Regions from separate parts of the Chroococcidiopsis sp. [FACHB-1243] genome, predicted to be linked through region 2. Evidence: predicted binding sites of a transcription regulator. Region 2 holds the regulator's gene; each other region holds the start of a gene.

Region 1 (8,120 bases), on a different contig from region 2:
TGATGCGCTCAACCAATTTGAATTAGCTTACCTGCATTTGGTAGAGCCGAGAGTTGCTGGTAACGAGACAGTAGAAAATCCTACTTCAGAATTATCATCAAAATACTTCCGTCCGATCTACAAAGGGACTCTCATCAGTGCTGGCGGCTACGATCGCGAATCGGGAAGTGCAGTATTAGCCTCTAGAGATGCTGACTTAGTTGCTTACGGTAGACTTTTTATCTCTAACCCCGACTTACCCCAGCGTTTTGCTCTAGACGCACAATTAAACCCCTACGATCGCTCCAGTTTTTATGGCGGAGACGAGAGGGGTTATACAGATTATCCATCTTTGGAATTACAGACTGCTAGCTAAAAGAAGCAGTAGGGACGCTCAACTATGCGCCCCTACTTTACCCATGCTATTTACTAGCGGGTGGTTCTTTATCTTTGAGCAAATCATTGGCAACTTTGAGCAGATCGCGCAGAATCTTGCGTAGTTGATGCTCTCCTTTCGCGATCGCTTCTCCTACTTCTTTAAGTCTATCTTCAAGCGATCGCCCTTCTACTGATTCTCCGACATCAGCTTTGTTACGGGTGCGGCTGTACCAGTGCGTAGCCTCGTCTATTCTTTCTTTGATTTCTTCGTAACGTCCACCATAGCGTGCGGCTAGATTGGCGCGAACGATCGCCAATTGTGCTTGGAGTTGAGCGTAACGCTTCTTCATTAAAGCGAATTCTTCGCTATTTTTGAAGGCATTAATGGCGGATTGGATCGAATCTTTCAAACTAGAATCTGATTCTTTACCAACTTCTTCTACATCAACCAAGAGGCGATCGATCTCTTGTTGTAGTTCCTCTTCTTGAGTGTCAATTCTGGATTGTAGTTGGTGAACTTCTGCCTGATCTTTGACAATAGTTTGCCGTTTGCCACTACTGTAACCTTCGATAAAGCCTTCAACCGCAGCAGTAACTTCCTCTTTAATTTCGCTACCCTTATCCTTAAAGTTATCGCTAACTGCTGAAATGGTATCTCTGAAAATTTGACGAATATCACTAGTACCTGCTTTTATCTCCGTGCGGACATCATATATAGCAGATTGAACGATTTCGCGAATCCTACTCGATCGCAACTGTCCAGTGGTTTTTGCTTCATCAAATTCGGAGCGAATTTGCACCCTAATTTGCTCGACTATGTTTCCTTGCGGATAATTTTGCGTGCTTGTCTCATCTACAGGACGTTGAGCAAAATCCTCAAAGTTCTCGTAGTCTTTAGCATCGAAACTAGAGTCATACTGGTCAAGATTATGAGTTTTTTCCTCATGAACCAATCCTGGCTTACCTTGAGCTAGATCGTTCATGATTTTTTGTTTTTCTTCATTACTTAAAGTCACTGTTGTTTCTCCTACTTACTAAATTGAACTACTAAAACTGAACTGTAGTAAAAAAATTGTTTTTGCTTTCTTCTTTGTGCCTCTGCATCTAACGCTTCGCCTTCGGCTCATGCATGAAACACAATCAAAACTTTATCCAATCTAAGAAAAAATCTCTGATATTGTGTTCGGTTAATCGCTCGTAAATACCGTCAGAATGAATTCTGGTAAACCCACCCTTGCAATACTCTGGTTATTGCAACGAACTTAATATGACTTATCCCTACATTAAAGACAAACAAATCCAATCGCACTCTTTCTGACGGATGAAAGTCGATCTAGAACAAGCTGAGTTGCTGAGGAAATGGCTGCAAATCGTTCCAGGGAAGCGGCGGAACCACAACCCCTTTTTGTGTCAATAACTGGTGAAAAGAACGAGCATTGTGCGGCGATCGCTCTTCTGTGGGACAATGAACGAAGAAATAAATGTGGGTTCCTTGGCGTAAATTGCGATCGATAAAATCAACCCATTCCTCAAGAAACAGCTGATTTAACTCCCATTTTGGGTGGCTGATAAAACGAACTAAGCTAAACGGCGCGGTGATACTAAATTCTACTGGTAACTTAGGTTTGCGGCGTTCGGAGTGAATCTGCGGATCGTCTGGTGCATCGTATATCGGACGGCTATCGAGTAAAACTCTACCTATCCCTAATTGTTTCAGAAGCGTTGTTAGTTGACTAGCGTGAGGCTCTTGAAACCAACTTGGATGACGTACCTCTAAAGCCAGCGACGTTTTTTCTCTCAAAGCGTTTAAGAATATTGTTAAGTCTTCTATTGCTTCTGGACTATATCGTGGCGGGAGTTGAGCAAAAATTGGTCCCAAGCGATCGCTTAAACCCTGCATTCGTGCTATGAAACTCAAAGCATCGGGAATATGTGGTTCTAGCAAGCCTTGATGGGTAATATCTCGCGGTAACTTGAGGCAAAATTTAAATTCTGGTGGTGTTTCTGCTGCCCAGCGCGCTACAGTATCGGCATCAGGGATAGCGTAAAAGGTGGTGTTTCCTTCAACAGTTGTGAGACGTTGGCTGTATAAACGTAAAAATTCTGTCGCACGGCTTCCAGTCGGATAAAAATCGCCTACCCAACCTTTATACGACCAAACAGCACAGCCAAGATGAAAAGTCAAAAGTTAAAAGTTAAAAGTCAAAAACTAAAAGGATTTTTTACTGATGAACTGAGCCATCGGGCATAATTGCTCCAGTTAAAATTGCTCCGGTTAATTTGACCATAATTCGGTCTTTTGTGCCTACTTTGGCTCCTTTTAAATTAGCTTTACTTAAATCTGCTCCACTCAAGTCAGCACCAATTAAATTGGCTTCCTGTAAATTGGCTGAAGTTAAATTTGCGCCTAATAAGTTGGCACGAAATAAATTTGCTTGAGACAGATTTGCTTCTTGTAAATTAACTTTGTGCAGAAAAGAATCGCTCAGATCGGCTTTACTTAAGTTAGCTTTGCTCAAGTTTCTCCCTGATAAATCTTTTTCTTTCAACTCAGCACCCCGTAAATCGGCTCCAGTCATATCGGGATAGTGAGGACGGTAGGGCTGCTGGGAAGATGAAGCAGTGGCTTGCTGGGGCGACTTAGAAGCAGAATAGTAAGATTGAGAACTGCTCTGTTGGGGCGATTGCGATTCTGAGTAATAGCTTGAGGGAGGTGATTGCTGCTTGTAACTTGACTGTGAAGCTGAGTAGTAATCTGACTGGTACGGTTGCTTATAGCTAGATTGCGAATTTGCCTGCTGGTGCGACTGAGTAGAGTCGTAGTGCGATTGCGACGGTTGTTTGTAGCTAGATTGCGAATTATTGCCGTTCGACTGCGAACTTGCCTGTTGACGCGATCGCGCCGTTGAATCGTAATATGACTGAGAATTATTGCTGCTCGACTGCGAATAACTTTGCTGGCGCGATTGTGACGCTGAGTAGTAATGAGACTGAGAATGAGCCTGCGACTGTTTAGTTCTACTCCGTGACTCTGGTTTAGGCTGCGCGGGAGTAAATTTGCCGGAGCGAGTTTGAATGAGCCGCAATTGCTCTCGCGCTTGATTAATTTCTTTTAATTTTTCTTGCGCTTTTTGCTGCAACCGCTGATTCTCTTTCGGGATGCGATCGGGATGCCAAATAAAAGCCAAGTCCTTATACGCCTGGTTGATTTCTTCCAGGGAGGCTCCAGGCTCTAATCCAAGTACTCTGTAGCAGTGGTTCAGGTCTAACATTACTACTGCCGCATCCTCACTAGCTTGGTATTACCCATGATAGGCAGCTAATTGCGTATTCGCTACCTTCTTTTAGGCGATCGCCTAATAAGAAACTTAAACTAAACTTATCACTACTGAGACAACACTAGCGCAAGAAAGCAGGAGGCAGATGGCAGCAGGATTTAATCTATACGGCATCAGCCAGTCGTGCTGATTCAACTATATAGTTATTCTTGCCATAATCCGCTACATTTTTTCTTGAATTCCCCAGTCTCCAGCCTCCAATTTTCCATGTCGAGTCATGCCATTTGATTTTCAATTGCCCAACGTGCTAGCTCAGTACGATTGTGCAATCCCGTTTTACCAAGCATATTAGACACATGGCTTTCAACTGTCCGCTGACTCACATTCAGTTCTTCGGCAATGTCGCGATTAGCTAGACCTCTCGCCACATATTGCACGACTTTTAGCTCTGTTTGCGTCAGATGCACGTCAAAAGGAACTTGAATTTTTGTCTCGTTTTCGCCGTTGCCACCTGATTGTTGTCTCTGGCGATAAGCTTGTTTGAGAGAAGCTTCCACTTGAGCCACTAGTTCCTCTGGCTCGAATGGTTTGACCATGTAGACATCAGCACCGATGTTTAAACCTTTGATTTTGTCTTGGCTTTGACCCTTGGCAGAAAGAAATAGAATCGGAATCCAACTGGTGCGTTCGTCCTGTCTTACCTGATTGACAAACTGATAGCCATCCATTTCTGGCATCATCACGTCACAGATAATCATATCTGGAATTTCCTGCTCCAGAACTTCTAAAGCCTCTCGCCCGTTTTCTGCGGTGATGACCTCATAGCCTCGGAATTCTAGGTAATCCTTGACGAGTAATATGAGGTTGGGGTCATCATCTATTAATAGCAGTCGCTTGTGCTCTTTTACGCTAGTTTCCTTCATGCTGCGCTTACTCGCCACAATTGAGTCAGTCGAACTTTTCAATAGCAGTTTCTCTTGCAATTTATCGGTTTGGTGGTATTTTGCTGACCTCGGTCTCGCTGAATTGTAGTCGGAAAGCCATTTTAATCTTCAAAGAAGATTTATAGCTTTAGTGCTGCACTGCAACTGCAAAGATTTCAGTCTTAGTACGGACACCTAATGATACGCCCTATTTGGTATAACTTAGGCGATATCATTATATATTCTTTTTTCGGCGTTGTCGTATAAAACCTGATACAATAACAAAATATACCTGTCTTTATTTGAAGAAATCAGTAAAACCCACTAAAGTAGGAGCAAACGCCAAAATTTGTACTGAGAAAAGTCAGTCAATTTTGTTTGCTAAATCAAATATTCTTTGTAACTATCCTTAATAAATTGTGATGAGATGGGGTTTCGTGCAAAAGAACTGATAGCTTTTCTGTTATTTTGCCAAGTTATTTGCCAATTCTATTGACTTCTCTGATGCTGCACTAGTTGTCATCTGCGATCGCGATCGATCTCGGTTCTGGAAGAGGATGAACGAGAAAGGCATATTCGCGTACAATTTTGTTGCCGATGAGATGTTCTTGGATAATCCGTTCGATAACTTCGGGAGTTGCCTGACGATACCAAACCCCATCGGGATAGACTACGAGAATTGGACCATTAGTACAAACGCGCAAGCAGTTAGCCTTCGTGCGAAAGATACAACTGGGGCGATCGCTCGTTGGTTTATCGAGTTTTAATTGTTTGAGGCGTTTTTTCAAGTAATCCCAAGATTCTAAACTAGCTTCCTTAGAACAGCACTGCGGTAAAGTCTGGTCGGCACAAATAAAAACATGGCGTTGAATTTGCGGTAAACCTAAAGCCTGGACGCAAACAGCCAAAGCTTCATCATCTTTTGGTTTACAAGTTTCGTTGTTGGTCATTTGTCATTTGTCATTTGTCATTTGTGATTATTCTCTCTTATCTCCTTGTCCCCTTGTCCTCCTTGTCCCCCTTGTCCCCCGACTCTCTAGTTCGGAAACCCGTACAATTGGATTTGTTGCCATGATCTCTATCTTTTGGCTAAATTAGCACTCAGGAGTTGAGAGTGCTAACAAGGCGAGGAATTTGTATGGCAGCAGTATCTTTAAGCGTTTCTACAGTTAAGCCACTAGGCGATCGCGTATTTGTCAAGGTCAGCGCCTCAGAAGAGAAAACCGCTGGCGGTTTGTACTTGCCCGACACTGCTAAAGAAAAACCCCAAGTTGGTGAAATCGTCGCCATTGGTCCTGGTAAGCGTAATGATGATGGTTCTCGCCAAGAATTAGAAGTTAAGGTTGGAGACAAAGTTCTTTACTCTAAGTACGCTGGCACAGACGTAAAACTAGGTACAGAGGAGTATGTGCTGTTGTCCGAGAAAGACATTTTAGCAGTTGTTTCATAGTCATTCGTCGTCCGTCATCCCTCATTCGCAAATGACAAATGACCGATGACAAATGACAGTTAAAGCAAATTTGGGAACTCACAAGCAAGAGAAATTTAGGCAACTATGGCAAAGCGCATTATTTACAACGAAAACGCTCGTCGCGCCCTAGAACGGGGTATGGACATTCTAGCTGAAGCGGTAGCCGTTACGCTGGGTCCAAAGGGTCGTAACGTGGTGCTAGAGAAAAAGTTTGGCGCACCGCAGATCGTCAATGATGGCGTAACCATCGCTAAAGAAATTGAATTAGAAGATCACGTAGAAAACACTGGTGTATCTCTAATTCGTCAAGCTGCTTCTAAAACCAATGACGCTGCGGGTGATGGTACAACCACTGCAACCGTATTAGCTCATGCCATTGTTAAAGAAGGCTTGCGTAACGTTGCTGCGGGTGCAAATGCAATTTCCCTCAAGCGCGGGATCGATAAAGCAGCTAACTTCCTAGTCGAAAAAATTGCCGAACACGCTCGTCCTGTAGAAGATTCTAAAGCGATCGCTCAAGTTGGTTCGATCTCTGCTGGTAACGATGAAGAAGTTGGCAGCATGATCGCCGAGGCGATGGATAAAGTTGGTAAAGAAGGTGTCATTTCCCTAGAAGAAGGGAAGTCCATGACAACCGAACTGGAGATCACCGAAGGGATGCGCTTTGACAAAGGTTACATCTCTCCCTACTTTGCCACCGATCCCGAGCGGATGGAAGCTGTTCTAGACGAACCTTTCATCTTGATTACCGACAAGAAAATCGCTTTGGTACAAGATTTAGTCCCGGTTCTAGAGCAAGTCGCTCGTTCTGGTCGTCCGCTGCTGATTTTAGCAGAAGATATTGAAAAAGAAGCTCTAGCAACCTTGGTAGTTAACCGTCTGCGTGGCGTACTCAACGTAGCTGCGGTCAAGGCTCCTGGGTTTGGCGATCGCCGCAAGGCTATGCTGGAAGATATCGCTATCCTCACTGGTGGTCAATTGATTACTGAAGATGCTGGTCTGAAGCTGGATAACACCAAGCTAGACATGCTCGGTAAAGCACGCCGGATCACCATTACCAAAGACAACACCACCATTGTCGCTGAAGGTAACGAACAAGCTGTTAAGGCTCGTTGCGAACAAATCCGTCGTCAAATGGACGAAACAGAGTCTTCCTACGACAGAGAAAAGCTACAAGAGCGCTTAGCTAAACTAGCTGGTGGCGTTGCTGTGGTCAAAGTCGGTGCTGCAACTGAAACCGAAATGAAAGACCGCAAACTACGCCTGGAAGACGCGATTAACGCTACCAAAGCAGCCGTAGAAGAAGGGATCGTTCCTGGTGGTGGTACAACCTTGGCTCACCTAGCTCCACAGTTGGAACAGTGGGCAAGTAGCAGCCTCAAGGGTGAAGAATTAATCGGTGCATCAATTGTAGCTCGCGCTCTAACGTCTCCCCTGAAGCGGATTGCTGAAAACGCAGGTCAAAACGGTGCGGTCATCGCCGAGCGCGTCAAGGAAAAAGATTTTAATATCGGCTTCGACGCTGCTAAAAACGAGTACGTCGATATGTTTAGCGCTGGTATTGTCGATCCTGCTAAAGTGACTCGTTCCGCGCTGCAAAATGCTGCTTCTATCGCTGGTATGGTGCTGACCACTGAGTGTATCGTGGTTGATAAGCCAGAACCAAAAGATGGCGCTCCTGCTGGTGCTGGAGCTGGTATGGGTGGCGGAGATTTCGATTACTAAAGTCTGTTAGAGGTGGGCTTTTGTCTACCTTTATTGTAAAGAATACAGCTGCTTTCCTTGGGGAGGTGGCTGTTTTTTTATAAGCATGAATTTTGTAGAAGCGCATAGCTGCGTACTCCTACCGAGCGTCTACCTTTTTCAAGTCAGATCTATTGTGGACGGTGCAATTAAAATTGAGTTAATAAAAGCCGCAAGAGATAAAAATGACAAAATTTATTCTTTACGTTGCAACAAGCATTGATGGATACATAGCCCGCTCGGATGGAAGTCTTGATTGGTTGTTACCTTCGCCTGAAGAATTATATAAAGATGAAGATTACATTAAATTCTATAACTCAATTGATGCTATAGTCATGGGTTCTACTA
Region 2 (8,120 bases):
ACATTTCAGATGTGAAAGTACAAGTTGCTACTGCTAATAGTTATTGTTATCCCGATGTTGTCGTTACCTGCGATCTGAGAGATCGGGAATTTAATTCAATCGTTCAACACCCTTGTTTAATTGTTGAAGTGCTTTCCCCTTCTACAGAAGCATACGATCGCGGTGGTAAGTTTGCTCGATATCGTCAGTTGGAAACTTTGCAGGAATATGTTTTAATCGATTCCGAACAAATTGGTGTAGAGTGTTTTCGGCGCAACGAACAAGGTTTGTGGGTGCTTTATCCTTACGCAACAGAAGATACGATCGCTTTGACAAGTGTGGGTTTATCTTTACCCATAACTGCACTTTATCGCCAAGTCAAATTTGAGACGAAACCCGCACCCAAATCGATAACTGTATGTCCGCGAGAAATACCTAATTGCGCCACAAGCGATCGCTCTGCTGCTACTGTAGAAGAAGTTTGATTGCGATCGAAAGCTGCAACCCCTGCCTAATCTTTAAAATCAACCCCAACTTGTTGTAAGTCATTGTAGTGCCAAGTAGGAATCTGCATAGTTCTTTTGCCTCAATAATTCCTTGCTGCAAACAAGATAAGACATTAATTCGAGCCTAAGCGCAAAACAATACTACCCTGAAGCACATCAGTGCGATCGCCATAACTACTTACAGTAATCGATTGTGTTTTGTCAAAAAACGGTTTTGCTGCCACTTCTAATAGTTTAACTAATGGTAATTGCCGCTCTAAAATTTCTCTACTTCTAGGTAAATTCAAATATAGATAACCCTGATTTGGCTGAGGAATAGCTTTTATGGCAGATTGAAACTGAGAACTTTTCAATAAAGAGTTGGTTTTTGCTGCTTTTAAAGCTGCCTCCATTGCTGCAACTGAAGAAGTGAAAATTTCGTATTTATCTATGGTAGTATAAACGCCTTGGACTTTAGCTTTAAGAGTGAGTAACGAGCGATCGCCTAGCTCGGATGGACTAGATGGAACTGGATTTACCTGCATCCAAGCATAGATTTTTTGCTCGTTTGAAAATAGAGGTGTAATGCTCAAACCTCGATTTTCAGCAATTGTATTGAAGCGATCGATCGCTAAATCTGTCCCTTCAGACTTCTCGGCAATAAAAATCCAATCAGCACTCGTACTAGCATCTTTTTGGGGCAGCATTCCTAAAGCATATTCCCCTTGCACCCAGCTAAAAATATCTTGCGAAATATCTATACCCCAACTATCTTGTAATTTAGCTAAAGGTTGAGCGATCGAGCGCGAAATTGCATCATTACTAGAACCAGATAGGACAGTTGTAATTTGTCTCCATAATTGATTTAAGTTAGTATTTTGTAAATGGCTCAAATCTAAACCCGCGATCGCTAAATTGGTTGTTGTAGGTAAATATTGTAATGCTTGCACGGGTTCAGACAGCATTTTACCAGCAGGAGCGAGTTCTGTCTGATTAGCAGTTATTGAGGTTTCTGCGACAATTCCTTGTGGATTCAATTTTAAGGCAATAATTTGACTGTCATAAATTTGTTCTTGCGGTTCTTTCCCCAACAAAGTTGTCACTTGAGGCAAATTGAGAAAGATTACGCCAATTCGCTCAGTAGGTAATAAACTTAATGCGTGTTGATATTGAGCAGAATCATTCAAACTCAGATCGGGTGCTTGGACGTTATTAATTGCTTCTCGCAATACTTTAGGATGATTGGCAAATAAAATAAAGCGATCGCCCACTGCTGCGCCGACAAGAGAGATTTGTTCTTGTAGGGGCGCACGGCTGTGCGCCCCTACATTTACCCGATTGCGATCGGAGAAAATATTAACACCTTGATAAGTTTCTGAAACTAAATCTCTACCTGCGATCGCCCGTTGGGAAAATAATAATTGTAAAAATTCTCTACTTTTAACCGAATTTCTGCTAGTTAATACCATTAAATATCCTGGCTGATTGCCATTTGTCGCATCACGATCGATATCTGGACTCGTCAAAGCCAAAGTAACTTCTTCCCCCAACCAAGGTTGAATATCTTGGCGATAGTCGAGACTGCTACTAGCTAGTAAACTAGACTTAAAGCGTTCTAGTTCTTGACGCGACTGCCTGCGATCGCTCGGACGCGCTGCCAATTGCCGCAAAGACTCTAGTTTTTCTGGATTGACTAGCAAAGATACCATTGCAGGTGCTTGCTTAGGCACAAATATCGCTGCTGCTGGTGTATTTGTCGTACCACCTCGTAGTAAGCTGAGAGGACTTTGGGCATTAATCCAATAAAAACCGCCAACGCCAATTAGTAGCAGCACTACCACAGCAGTTGCTATGGCAGAAAAAAATAAGCTTCGCTTCATGATAATTTACAACTGTCTTGCTAATCGTCATTGGTCACTGGTCACTGGTCACTGGTCACCGTCCCTAACCCACAGCCCCTCATTATGAATCCTTTTAACCAAATTAGTGTAGAAGAACTGGCTCAGATGTTAAGTTCTGATGCTAGAGAGCAATTGCAATTGATCGACGTGCGCGAACCGGATGAAGTCGCGATCGCTTATATTGACGGGTTTGAAGTTCTACCCTTGAGCCAATTTGCTGATTGGGCTGATTCTATCCCCACACGCTTCGATCCTCAAGCAAAAACCATAGTCATGTGCCACCACGGTATTCGTTCGGCTCAAATGTGTCAGTGGTTGAGCCGTCAAGGTTTTACAAATCTTAGAAATTTAGCAGGGGGAATTGATGCTTACTCTGCTGCGATCGATCCATCTATTCCTAGATACTAGGACAGTTATCAGTGACCAGTGACCAGTGACCAACAACCCTTAACGACTCACTGTTCCCCGTTCCCCATCCCCAACAGCGTTCAGTAATAATTGCTACCAAACAATTTTTAATTTTAAGCAAAAGTACAGTCTATATTAAATTTAGGGTTGCCGAAGCTACACAGAGGATTGCTCCGGTCGAATTTGTCTAGGTAGTTTTAACTCTGCCGGATGTAGGTCATAAGATTTAACATGTATATATTGACAGACAGTAAGTTTTATGTAGACTCAGGGTATCTTTACCTGAGAAATAGCTAAAACCGTGTAGGAGTTGAGGCACAATCGAAATATAACTTTGTATTTATTTAACACGGTCTATCTTTTTTGCTATCTTGAATAACTAAAAATTAAAAAAATCTACAGATTGCATTTACATTTCTTAAATTCGCTTCTCATCTCACTATTCTCATTTCACCTATGCAAGTGCAGCTAAACGATCGCCAACAGCATATACTTTGGGCAACGGTACGACATTACATTGCCACTGCCGAACCCGTGGGTTCCAAAGCTTTATTGGAAGAATATAACCTCGGCGTGAGTTCTGCAACCATTCGTAACGCGATGGGAGTGCTAGAAAAAGCTGGTTTACTTTATCAACCTCACACCTCGGCGGGAAGAATTCCCTCTGACTCTGGCTATCGGATTTATGTCGATCGCCTCATAACTCCTTCCGATGTCTGGGGACGACAGGTAGAACAGCTACTCCAAGAGCAATTAAAGTGGGAAGATTGGAGCTTGGAAGCTTTATTAAGAGGTGCAGCGCAGATTCTAGCTAAGGTAAGTGGTTGCATTACTTTAATTACCATGCCCAGCGCTAACATGGCACGGTTACGCCACATTCAACTGATTCAAATCGAGTCAGGGCGGATAATGTTGATCGTGGTGACAGATACTTATGAAACCCAATCAGTCTTGTTAGATTTGCCAACTTCAGAAGCGGAAATAGTCTTAGAATCAGAACCAGAAGTTATAGAAAGAGAGCTACAAATACTCTCCAACTTCCTCAATAGCCAACTGCGCGGGCGATCGCTGTATGAATTAGCATCACTTGACTGGAATCAATTAGACTGCGAATTTCAACAATATGGCGATCGCTTAAAAACTGTATTTGCAGATATTTGTCGGCGGACTCAGCCACTCCCAACTAGCACGCAAATTACTATCCGAGGTGTATCCGAAGTCTTGCGTCAACCTGAGTTTGCTGAATTGCAGCAAGTTCAAACAATTCTACATTTATTAGAAGAAGAACAGCAGCAGCTGCTACCTTTTATTTTTGAGGAACCAGAATTAGATTCCAACTCCAGGCGGCGAGTTACAATTCGGATCGGCTCGGAAAATACGCTCGAACCTATTCGTGGTTGTACCCTGATTTCATCTACCTATCGACGCGGTACAGTTCCCGTGGGCAGCGTGGGAGTCTTAGGACCAACCCGCTTAGATTACGAAACTGCGATCGCCATAGTCGAAGCTGCTGCTGATTATCTGTCTGATGCATTAAGCAACTAGCGAAGTCAGAAGTCAAAAGTCAGAAGTCAAAAGCGTTTTACACACAACTTTTTGACCAATGACAAATGACAAATGACTATTCTACATCTTGCCTTTTTGCATCACTTCTTGCAAATGTTGCCGGATCTCTTGCGCTTGCTGTCTATCTTGTTCGCGTAATTTTTGGAACAACTCTACACAAGGTTGAGAATCCATTGACTGAGCGTCATTGATGTATGTTTCATATGCTTTGACAGCTTCAGCCTTATGATGTAACGCTGTGAGCAAATCATATTCTAAATTGCTCATTGCTCTTTCACTTCCAGTAGCAGTCATAGATTTACCCTCCGAAATTCAAAATCGTAACTAATAACCACCTTACTTACCGAAATAGGAACTGCATCTGTCAAAAAGTGGATGAATTCGGGAGTCGGGAATCGGGAGTCGGGAGTCGGAGGACAAGGGGGACAAGGGAGAATGGCTGCAATTAACTAACGACAAATGACCAATGACAAATGACCGACAAAAACATTAACTCTATTCTGAAACCATATCAACGCTTCGGCGTACATCTCGGTTTAGAACGAATTCAAAAACTGCTGGCTAATTTGGGCAATCCTCAACAGCAAGTTCCAGTCATTCACGTAGCAGGGACGAACGGCAAAGGATCTGTCTGCGCTTACCTTTCTGCCGTCCTCAAAGAAGCAGGCTATCGAGTCGGGCGCTATACTTCGCCTCATTTAGTAGATTGGACGGAACGTATTTGTTTAGACGAACAACCGATCGCACCAGAAACGCTACAGCAAATATTGCTACAAGTCCAGCAAGCAATTCCGCCAGACGAGGAAACCCCAACTCAATTTGAAATTATTACTGCTGCGGCTTGGTTGTACTTTGCCCAAGTCCAAGTAGATATTGCAGTCATAGAAGTTGGTTTAGGGGGAAGATTAGATGCTACCAACGTTTGCGATCGCCCCTTAGTGACGGTGATTACTTCCATCAGTCGCGAACACTGGCAGCAGCTAGGACCAACCGTAGCAGATATTGCCCGAGAAAAAGCAGGAATTCTCAAACCCAACTGTCCCGCAGTCATCGGACAATTACCACCAGAAGCAGAAACCGTCGTGCGATCGCGGATCGAAGAACTTGGATGTCCCGTTGTCTTTCCCCTACCCTCGCGTCAGATTGAACCAGGTTGGGCAGAATTTCGGAATTCGGAATTCGGAATTCGGAATTCGGAATTGAAGATGCACCAACTACCAACTACCAACTACATCAAATATCCTTTGCCTTTGTTAGGAGACATCCAACTGATGAATTCAGCTTTGGCAATTGCAGCTTTACAAATATTGCAGCAGCAAGGGTGGAAAATTTCGGCTGAGGCGATCGCAAATGGGATGGGAAAAGCAAAATGGTTGGGGCGTTTGCAATGGACGACTTGGCAAGGACGTAGACTCCTGATTGATGGGGCGCACAATCCAGCGGCGGCGCAAGCTTTACGTCAATATGTCGATACCCTAGAACAACCTGTTTGTTGGGTGATGGGGATGCTATCTACTAAAGACCATGCAGATATTTTTCGCGCCTTATTGCGCCCCAAGGATGAGTTACATCTCGTCCCTGTTCCAGACCATAGTACTGCCGATCCTGAAACACTAGCAAAGCTAGCAGGTGAATGTCCTCAACTAGCTACGTGTCACACTTATCCAGATCTCTTTGCTGGATTAGAAGCGGCGACAAAATCATCAAATTTAATGATTCTATGTGGTTCGTTGTATTTGGTTGGATATTTTTTACGCCTTGCTGGGTAGGGGCGCACAGCTGCGCGCCCCTACAATCCGTTATTTTCCAGCCTTAGCATCCCATTCTTTCGCAGCATCCGCGATCGCCACATCGACTGTTTTTTCTCCCAGCATGGCAGCTTGAAGGTTTTCGTAAATGGCGCGTTTGAGGACGTTGATATTTTGCATCGCGGGAATTAGCACTTCTGCTTGTTTTAACTGGCTAGCGCTAACCACCCGCGCCCGATCCATTTCAGATTTATCGCCTGTAGGCACGGATTTGAAATAGCTATCAGCTAAGGCAGGAATTGCTGAAGGGAGGACGTTGGCGGCTTTGGCAAAGGCGAGTTGATTATCGCTGTTGGTCACAAATAAAGCAAACTTTATTGCTGCGTCGGGGCGATCGCTATCTTTGGGAATCACGAGATTCATGACGGCAACATTCTTTTTACCTGTGGTTCCGGTAATTTCTGGTGCAACAGCAGAAACTTTGGCAATTTCTGGCGCATTAGTTGAAATTGTTTTGAGAAATTCTGCTCCCGTCCCTAATAAAGCCGTCTCTCCTGCTTGATACATCTCAATTCCGTGGCGATGTCCTTGGGTTAAGGATTCTTGGGGTAAGAGTTCTTGTTTATACAAATCTACCCAGTACTGAAAAGCAGCTTTACCTGCGGGTGTATTAAATGCTGCTTTAGCTTGGTCATCTACCAAAGTTACCCCCATTTGAACGAAAGATTGCAGCACTTCCGATGAATCTTCTGGGACAAATGTGGCAAAAAAGGCATACTTACCTGTTTTTTCTTTAATTTGCTTCGCCACCTGCGCTAATTCCGCATAAGTTGCTGGCGGCTTGGCAACACCTGCTTGTTTGAGTAAATCGCTGTTATAAATCGTAACTCGCGTGGTGAGATACCAGGGAATGCCGAAACTTTTGCCGTCGAGCGTACTTGCCTGCCAAATGTTAGGTAAATAAGTGGAACGTACCTCGGGCGAAATTTTATTATCCAATGTCAGCCAAGCATTGCGACCAGCTAACACAGAAGCAAAATCTGGATTTAAGTTAACGACATCTGGAGCTGTTTTTGCTGCGACGGATGTTAAAATTTTGCTCTCCATTGCCGACCAAGGCACGTCTACCCAGTTGACTTTTATCCCAGGATTTTCTTTTTCAAAAGCTTGAATTTTCTGGTTGAAAAAATCGGTGAATTCCGGTTGCAACTGCATCGTCCAAAACTCAATTTCTTGGCTGTTAGAGTTAGATTGAGGTGCTTGAGTAGCGACGTTACCACTACCGCAACTGACTACCCAACTCAGAACAAAACCTAATAAGGTAAGAATTATTAACTTTGGCGATCGCAGCCTATTTGCAAGTCTTTTGGTCATTGACATTTTTAAGATCGTATGTATTCATTGAACAAGCTTGGTGATTCTAGGTTAAATTGAGTAGCTGTAATGAGTATCAAGTCTTTCAGCTAGACTAATTCTTTACTTCATAGACAAGTAGTAAAACAGTGATTGACCGTCTCAAAAGTTTACTGACAAAGCGTGGATGTGGAGTTGGCATTGAACTAGCTCCTGAACGAATTAATATAGCTCAACTGAAAAAGCAGCGACAGGGTTACAAACTGACAGCTTTTTCCTCTACCCCGGTTCCAGAAGGGCTGTTTCAAGATGGTCAAATTGCCGACCCTCCAGCCCTGGCAGAATTAATTCAAAAGGCACTAACTGACACTAAAATCAAAGTCCAATGGGTAGCGACAGCCGTGCCTGGGCGAGAGTCGATCGTGCGGCTAATTCCTTTGCCAGCGGAGCTAAATGACCAAGAACTGAGGGAAATGGTACTAAATCATGAAGCTGGTTTGTACTTACCTTACCCGCGCGAAGAAGCTGACGTTGACTATCAAAAGCTAGGCTACTTCGTTGATGAAGATGGAATTGAGAAGGTACAAGTATTGCTGGTGGCGACTCGCAAGCAAGTTACAGATACCTATATGGATACCTTCCAACATGCAGGGTTAAAAGTTAATGTCATAGAAATTAAC
Region 3 (8,120 bases), on a different contig from region 2:
TTATCCGTTCCCCAAGGAGTTGCAATCTACAATCGCCAAAATTTAATTCGTTCTTTAGATATTTTGGTAATCTTATCTAACGTTAACTTAATCGGAACTCATTTAGTTGGTAGTATAACCTCTTTAGGACTTCTAGAATGGATTGACTAAAGAGTAGAGGCGATCGCACTTCATCCTTCACGCTAGCTTACTGAATCGACGATCGTGTCGCTTTTTCGGTAGACGGCGATGTATGGGCTTGCAACAATAGCCAGTATGGAATTGAATTGCGTACCCGTGCAAATGAACTTAAATCTCTTGCCATCGCGCACTGAAATGGAACGAGCGGCTCACAATAAAGATGCTAGCTATGACGGCGTGTTTTTTGTGGCTGTCCGCACGACAGGAATTTTTTGTCGCCCTTCTTGTCCTGCTCGTGCGAAACTGGAAAACGTTGAATTCTTTCCCTCAATCCGAGATGCCGTGCTTGCGGGTTATCGTCCTTGCAAACGATGTCATCCGCTTTTAGCGTACGGAGCATTGCCAGATTGGGTGACGACATTAATGCAGCGCGTGGAAACCGCACCAGATCTAAAAATTACAGCCGCAGAACTGCGTGAGTTAAAAACAACTCCCGAACGAGTTCGACGCTGGTTTCGAGAGCATTACGGCATGACATTTGTAGAATGGTGTCGCGGCAGACGATTGGCGAATGCTTTCACTCAAATCCGAGCGGGAGCCACGTTAGATGATGTTGTCTTTGCCAATCAATATGAATCTCATAGTGGGTTTAGAGAAGCCTTCAGCAAAGTCTTTGGTGTCCCCCCAGGACAAAGCCAAACTAGCGACTTTGTAGCCACGCAAATTTTAGAAACACCTTTAGGAGCATTACTTGTTGGTGCAGTTAGTCAAGGGATATGTGCGATCGCCTATACAGATAAGCAAATGCTTGAGCATAACTATGCCACAATTCGCAAACGTTTTGGCTATCCCATTCTCCCCGTGACGAATCATCATATAGAGCATTTGCGAGATGAACTGGCGTGTTATTTCGCAGGTAAGCTAACCAAATTTACAATTCCTTTGGTTCCACAAGGAACTGCATTTCAAGAAAAAGTATGGTCGGAGTTACAACGCATTCCTTATGGGACGACAATATCTTACGATGAACTAGCTCGGCGCATCGGTCAGCCAACAGCAGTTCGTGCTGTAGCTAGAGCAAATGGGATGAATCGAATCGATATCCTGATTCCCTGCCATCGCGTAATTGGCAAAGATGGACAGTTAACTGGATACAACGGCGGAATTTGGCGAAAACGGTTGCTACTAGAACTAGAACACACTGGAAAATCTAAATGAAACCAATCGATCTAGCGCGCTTGTTTTTACTCGCTGCGCTTTGGGGTGGTTCGTATTTATTTATCCGTATTGCAGCTCCTGTTTTAGGAGTTCTCTTCACCATCAGCTTACGGATTATCTTAGCAGCATTTGCATTAGGTTTATCTGGCGCAATCGCCTCACCATTCAAACTCAAAAGTCGTTGGCAGTCTTATCTTTTGTTGGGCTTATTCAACAATGTCATTCCTTTCTTACTAATCGCGATCGCTATTGTCAACCTTAATGCTTCAATTGCGGCAATTTTAAATGCAACAGCTCCTCTATTTACAGCGATCGTTTCAGCTATTTGGTTGAAAGAATCGCTAAACAAACGTAAAGTTATCGGATTAGTGTTAGGGATTGTTGGAGTTACTATTTTAGTCGGATGGAGTCCCTTACCGCTATCACCTCCAGTCATTTTTGGAGGAATATCAGCTTTAATTGCCGCCCTCTCCTATGGTATTGCTGCTGTATATGCCCGTCGCAGATTTATACACGACCGAGTTGCTGAAACTGCCTTCGGACAGTTAACTAGTTCGAGTATTTTGCTGATGCCGGTTGCTGTTGCAACTTTTCCTCAAACACTTCCCTCGCTCGAAGTTATTTTTGCAGTCGTCGTACTGGCGATCGCGTGTACTGCCATTGCCTATCCACTCTACTTTCAACTAATTTCCAATATCGGCGCGACTGGAGCAATAACCGTTGCTTTTTTAATTCCTGTTTTCAGTCTGTTATTTGGCAATGTTTTCCTCGGCGAACCCGTGAATTCTGGCTTAATTTTTGGATTGATAACAATTTTACTGAGCGTTTGGTTAGTCATTAATCCAAAACAGCAGAAATAATGGCGATCGCGTTCCGCCTTCACCTCGACTAATTTGTCAGAATCAATATGAGAGATATTTTATTTTGAGAGTGAATGCAGCGATCGCAACTCGTTACTAAAGATTTAGTCCTGATTGGCGGCGGTCACAGCCATGCTATTGTTCTGAGAATGCTGGGTATGAAACCGATACCAGGTATTCGAGTTACATTGATTACAGAAGCGTCAGATACCCCCTATTCGGGAATGTTACCCGGTCACGTTGCCGGATTTTACACTCATGAAGAATGCCACATCGATCTACGACGTTTAGCCCAATTTGCTCGGGTGCAATTTTATCGCGATCGTGTTGTTGGATTAGATTTAGTTAATCGAAAAGTTATTTGTGCCAATCGTCCGCCTGTAGCCTACGATCTACTTTCTGTTGATATTGGCAGCACTCCGGCTCAAATTTCCGTACCTGGTGCAGCAGAGTACGCGATTCCAGCGAAACCAGTAGCGCAGTTTCTGCAACATTGGTATGACTTGTGTAGAGACGTTACATGTAACGTCTCTACATTGCGCCTGGGAATTGTCGGTGGAGGTGCTGGCGGAGTCGAGTTAGCAATGGCAATGCAGGGTCATTTGCAGTCTATAAGATCCCCCCAACCTCCCTTAAAAAGGGGGGCTAAGTCTTCTCGCTTATTCAGGGAGGAGAGGGAAGATCGAGATCTAGAAATTCATCTATTCCAGCGCGGTGATGAATTGATGCCGAATTATAATTCCTGGGTACGGCATCGCTGTCAAGAGATTTTAATTCACAAAGGAATTCAATTGCATCTAAAAGAAACCGTTTGTGAAATTCAAGTCAAATCTTTCCCGACTCCCGACTCCCGTACGGGCGCACAGCCGTGCGCCCCTACACCCTACACCATCAAATGTGAATCTGGATTGCAAGTAGAATGCGATCGCATCTTCTGGGTAACGCAAGCCTCCGCACCCGATTGGCTGCAAGCCGCCGGAATCGCCACTGACGAACGCGGTTTTATTCTCGTCAACGATGCATTGCAATCGATTTCTCATCCAGATGTATTTGCAGCGGGTGATATTGCCTCAGTGGTAAATTATCCCCGTCCTAAAGCTGGAGTATTTGCCGTGCGTCAGGGTAAACCTTTATTTAAAAACCTGCAATGGGCAATATTAGAGCGATCTTTACAGCCTTACAAACCACAGAAACAATATTTAAGCTTAATCGGTACGGGAGACGGCAAAGCGATCGCGGCATGGGGAAAATTTGGTTTTGGCGCTACTGGCTGGCTGTGGCGCTGGAAAGATGCGATCGATCGCAAATTTATGGAACGGTTTAGCAATTTACCGCAAATGGAGGACAAGGGAGACAGGGGAGACAAGGGAGACAAGGAAGCAACTACCAACTCCCAAAAAATGCCTTGCGCTGGCTGCGGTTCTAAGGTTAGCACCACAGTTTTAGAAAGGGTACTCAATCAAATCAAGCAGGATAGTACTAACTGGTGCGATCGCCAAGATATTATTATCGGGCTAGATGCTCCTGACGATGCGGCGGTGGTGGAAGTACCAGGAGGTTTGTGGATGGTACACACCATAGATCATTTCCGCAGTCTCATCAACGATCCGTATATTTTTGGACAAATTACTGCCAACCATTGCCTCAGCGATATTTTTGCAATGGGTGCGACACCTCAAAGTGCATTGGCGATCGCAACTATTCCCTATGCTTTAGAATCTAAAATAGAAGAAACTCTTTATCAGTTACTATCCGGTGCAGTCAAAGTGCTATCTGATGCACAGACACCTTTGGTAGGCGGACATACCACTCAAGGAGCTGAATTAGAATTTGGATTATCTTGTAACGGTTTAGTCCACCCCGATAAACTTCTCCGCAAAGGTGGGATGCTGTCAGGACAAGTGCTAATTTTAACAAAAGCCCTCGGTACGGGAACCCTTTTTGCTGCCGAGATGCAACGGGAAGCTAAAGGAGATTGGATCGATCGCTCCATAATATCAATGTTGCGATCGAATCAAGTCGCAGCTGCTTGTTTGATGGCACATGGAGCCACTGCTTGTACTGATGTTACAGGTTTTGGACTTGCCGGACATTTGTATGAAATGGTTCGAGCTTCCCAAGTGGCTGTAGTTTTAAATTTAGCCGCAATTCCCGCTCTAGAAGGTGCGATCGCTACATTACAAAAAGGGATTGTCAGTTCGCTGCAAGCGGAAAATTTACGCATTGCTCATTTTATTACCGATCTAAACATCGCTCGTTCGGAATCCGTCAGCCAGTCTGCTCGGTACTCTCTCTTATTCGATCCGCAGACATCGGGCGGTTTACTAGCATCAATTCCAGCAGAGCAAGCCAGTCAATGTTTAAATAACCTACACAGTTTAGGTTATACACAAAGTTGCATTATTGGCAAGATAGTAGATTTAGAGGGCGATCGCCAACCCATCAATTTATCCGAGCGGTAGGGTGCGTTATTGTAACGCACCCTACGAGGGTCATACACGCGGACGATATTACATCATACCCATGCCACCCATACCGCCCATACCACCCATGCCGCCCATGCCGCCCATGCCGCCCATACCGCCCATGTCAGGAGCAGCAGCTTTCTTCTCTGGCTTTTCAACGACTAGGGCTTCGGTCGTTAACACCATACCAGCAATCGAACCAGCATTTTGTAATGCCGAACGCACGACCTTAGCAGGATCGAGAATGCCAGCAGCAATCAGATCTTCAAACTCGCCAGTTGCCGCATTGTAACCAACGTTGAAATCGGTTTCCCGCACTCTTTCAACCACGACAGAGCCTTCAGCCCCTGCATTGTCTGCCATTTGGCGTAAGGGAGCTTCCAGCGCTCTAGCAATGATTTCAGCGGCAACTTTTTCTTCGTCTTGCAGGCTGGCTTTGAATTCGTCCACCTTCTTCGCTAAGTGGATTAAGGTCGTACCACCACCAGGGACGATACCTTCTTCGACTGCGGCTTTAGTCGCGTTCAGCGCGTCTTCAATTCGCAGTTTGCGGTCTTTAAGTTCGGTTTCGGTAGCTGCACCAACTTTAATGACTGCAACACCACCAGCCAGCTTGGCAATTCGCTCTTGCAGTTTCTCTTTGTCGTAGTCGGAGTCAGATTCTGCTAGTTGTTTGCGAATTTGACTGATGCGCTTTTCCACATCAGCTTTATTTTCGCCTTCGGCGACGATTGTGGTAGATTCTTTGTCGATGATGACTTTACGAGCGACACCCATCATCTCCAGAGAAGCGGTATCCAAGCTCAAGCCGATTTCTTCCGAAATCAACTGACCGCCAGTCAGTACGGCAATATCGCGCAACATTTCTTTACGGCGATCGCCAAATCCTGGGGCTTTAATCGCGCAGACGCTCAACACGCCACGAGCTTTATTCACAACCAAAGTTGCTAAAGCTTCTCCATCGACATCCTCAGCAATAATAATCAAAGGTTGTCCAGCACGAGCGACTTTTTCTAAAATCGAAATCAAATCTTGAATCGTGCTAATTTTCTTGTCTGTAATCAACAGGCGAGGATTCTCAAACTCTGCTACCATCCGCTCGTTGTCGGTGATGAAGTAGGGAGAAATATAACCTCGATCCAACTGCATCCCTTCTACCACGTCTAAATCGGTTGTGAGAGACTTGGATTCCTCAACGGTAATCACACCGTCTTTGGTGACTCGTTCCATTGCCTCAGCGATCATCGCCCCGACTTCTTCATCGTTTCCAGCCGAGACAGTCGCCACAGAGGCGATCGCATTTCCTTCGACTGGTTTGGCGACAGCAGCAATTTCTTCTACCAGCTTGGCAACGGTCTTCTCTATTCCGTGACGCAGCGCCACTGGATTAGCACCCGCTGCTACGTTCTTCAATCCCTCACGAATCATCGCTTGGGCGAGAACCGTCGCCGTCGTCGTACCATCTCCAGCAACATCTTTGGTTTTCGATGCAACTTCCTGAATCAGACGCGCCCCAGTATTTTCTAGGGGGTCTTCCAACTCAATTTCTTTAGCTACGGTAATCCCATCATTTACAATCTGAGGCGCACCGTATTTTTTCTCTAACAGGACGTTGCGACCTTTTGGACCCAGGGTAATTTTCACGGCATCGGCAAGGGCATTCACACCCCGTTCCAATGCCCGCCGCGATTCATCATCAAACGCAACGATTTTTGACATACGCTTCGTTTCCTCAAGCTTCCATTAGTCAATTTAGCACTCTCTTGAGTTGAGTGCTAATGAAACTACTGGCGTTTAGCAATTAGCTCACAGCTAATTGCTAAACGCTAATCGCTCTTAAGCCATAACCATGCCACCATCGACGTTGAAGACTTGACCTGTAATGTATCCAGCCGCAGGATCGGCGGCGAGAAAGCGCACCATACCAGCAACTTCTTCGGGTTTGCCGTAGCGACTCAAGGGAATATATTTCAGAATATCTTCAGAATCAATGTTACTGGTCATGTCAGTGGTGATAAAACCAGGGGCAACAGCATTGACGATAATGCCACGGGAGGCAAGTTCTTTCGCAACGGTTTTAGTAAATCCGATCGCCCCAGCTTTTGCTGCGCTATAGTTCGCTTGACCGGGATTGCCCATTTGTCCGGCTACAGAAGCAATATTAATGATGCGCCCGCTGCGTTGTTTGAGCATGATTTTGCTGACAGCTTTGGTACAAAGGAATACGCCTGTAAGATTGAGGTCGATGACTGCTTGCCAGTCTTCCGGTTTCATTCGCAATAACAATGTATCGCGGGTAATACCAGCATTGTTTACCAAAACATCAATTCGCTGCCATTTTTCTACAATAGTATTAACCAGAGTATCTACTTGAGCCGCATCTGAGACATCAGCCGGAATTGCGATCGCACTACCCCCCGCCGCCTCAATTTCTTCTACCACTTCTTTAGCAGCGGAACTAGAACTCGCGTAGTTTACAACAACGTTCGCCCCTTCTGCGGCTAAACTCAAAGCGATCGCCCGTCCAATTCCTCGCGAAGCCCCGGTAACGATTGCGACTTGTTGGCGTAACCGTTGTAAATCCTCTGGCAATACTTCCATAAACAATGACTCTTGCGTAGATACTCTCACTTAGCGATCGCACTTAAACCACCGCGCTAACCATCTTATCAACAGTTGCCAGTTATCAGTGACCCATTACCCATTACCAACCACAATAATTAAGATATAACAGTAAAAAAACTGAGTTAAATCTCATGACTACTAAACAGCAGTTCAATAATTTTGCTGAAATGCTTTCTGGTGCGGATGTGCCTGTACTGGTAGATTTTTACGCTGCATGGTGCGGTCCTTGCCAGATGATGGCTCCAATTTTAGAACAAGTAAACGAGCGTCTCAAATCTAAAATCCGTATTGTGAAAATCGATACTGATAAATATCCACAACTCGCCAGTCAATATCAAATTCATGCCTTGCCAACATTAGTACTATTTAAGCAGGGTCAACCAGTCGATCGCATTGAGGGCGTAGTACCAGCACCTAATTTAATCGAACATTTACAAGCTCTAATTTAGTCAAAATATTTCATTCAATAAAAAGCCCGCAAATGCGGGCTTTTACTGTAGGAAAAAGCTATTTTATTAGCAATGATGACAATTATGATAACGGTAATGATATCAGTTATGACAGCAATGAATCGTCAGCGGTTGTCGCTGAAAAACTTTCAGGCGATCGCTCCGCCAACCAACTCATCTTTTCTTTGTCTTTCTTAACTTTAGTTAACAATTCTAGATAAGCAATGGGTACGATAATTGGCCAAAAAAGAGTGACTATGACTAAAAATATTCTGAGTAGAAGTAATTGAGAGTGTTTGCCAAGGTCTCGCTGCATGATGTCTGCCCACTGAGTAAACAGACAAGCCGCGATTGTAATATAGAAAGTCGCCCCAGCAGTAATA

The links. Region 2 encodes HrcA, which represses chaperone genes, less so after heat shock. Its sites were predicted from a motif close to TTAGCACTCNNNANTNNNGAGTGCTAA; they were not measured.
Region 1: the regulator HrcA is predicted to act here: its motif matches at 5,653-5,679, upstream of groES (co-chaperone GroES).
Region 3: the regulator HrcA is predicted to act here: its motif matches at 6,416-6,442, upstream of groL (chaperonin GroEL).

The regions. Positions count from the first base shown of each region.
Region 1 is NZ_JACJQX010000020.1:49,038-57,157, reverse strand. It holds gene H6G17_RS16175 (alkene reductase) at 1-355, shown strand, start outside; gene H6G17_RS16170 (histidine kinase) at 402-1,373, opposite strand; gene H6G17_RS16165 (DUF72 domain-containing protein) at 1,691-2,542, opposite strand; gene H6G17_RS16160 (pentapeptide repeat-containing protein) at 2,580-3,629, opposite strand; gene H6G17_RS16155 (response regulator transcription factor) at 3,911-4,558, opposite strand; gene H6G17_RS16150 (ferredoxin) at 5,071-5,508, opposite strand; gene groES (co-chaperone GroES) at 5,697-6,008, shown strand; gene groL (chaperonin GroEL) at 6,114-7,754, shown strand; gene H6G17_RS16135 (dihydrofolate reductase family protein) at 7,958-8,120, shown strand, end outside.
Region 2 is NZ_JACJQX010000006.1:138,479-146,598, forward strand. It holds gene H6G17_RS06585 (Uma2 family endonuclease) at 1-464, shown strand, start outside; gene H6G17_RS06590 (DUF3352 domain-containing protein) at 599-2,344, opposite strand; gene H6G17_RS06595 (rhodanese-like domain-containing protein) at 2,429-2,773, shown strand; gene hrcA (heat-inducible transcriptional repressor HrcA) at 3,230-4,318, shown strand; gene H6G17_RS06605 (hypothetical protein) at 4,400-4,633, opposite strand; gene H6G17_RS06610 (folylpolyglutamate synthase/dihydrofolate synthase family protein) at 4,813-6,108, shown strand; gene H6G17_RS06615 (sugar ABC transporter substrate-binding protein) at 6,139-7,461, opposite strand; gene pilM (type IV pilus assembly protein PilM) at 7,590-8,120, shown strand, end outside.
Region 3 is NZ_JACJQX010000001.1:194,694-202,813, forward strand. It holds gene H6G17_RS00880 (DUF3611 family protein) at 1-150, shown strand, start outside; gene H6G17_RS33825 (methylated-DNA--[protein]-cysteine S-methyltransferase) at 256-1,338, shown strand; gene H6G17_RS00890 (DMT family transporter) at 1,335-2,198, shown strand; gene selD (selenide, water dikinase SelD) at 2,273-4,660, shown strand; gene groL (chaperonin GroEL) at 4,709-6,382, opposite strand; gene fabG (3-oxoacyl-[acyl-carrier-protein] reductase) at 6,500-7,264, opposite strand; gene trxA (thioredoxin) at 7,420-7,737, shown strand; gene H6G17_RS00915 (hypothetical protein) at 7,844-8,120, opposite strand, start outside.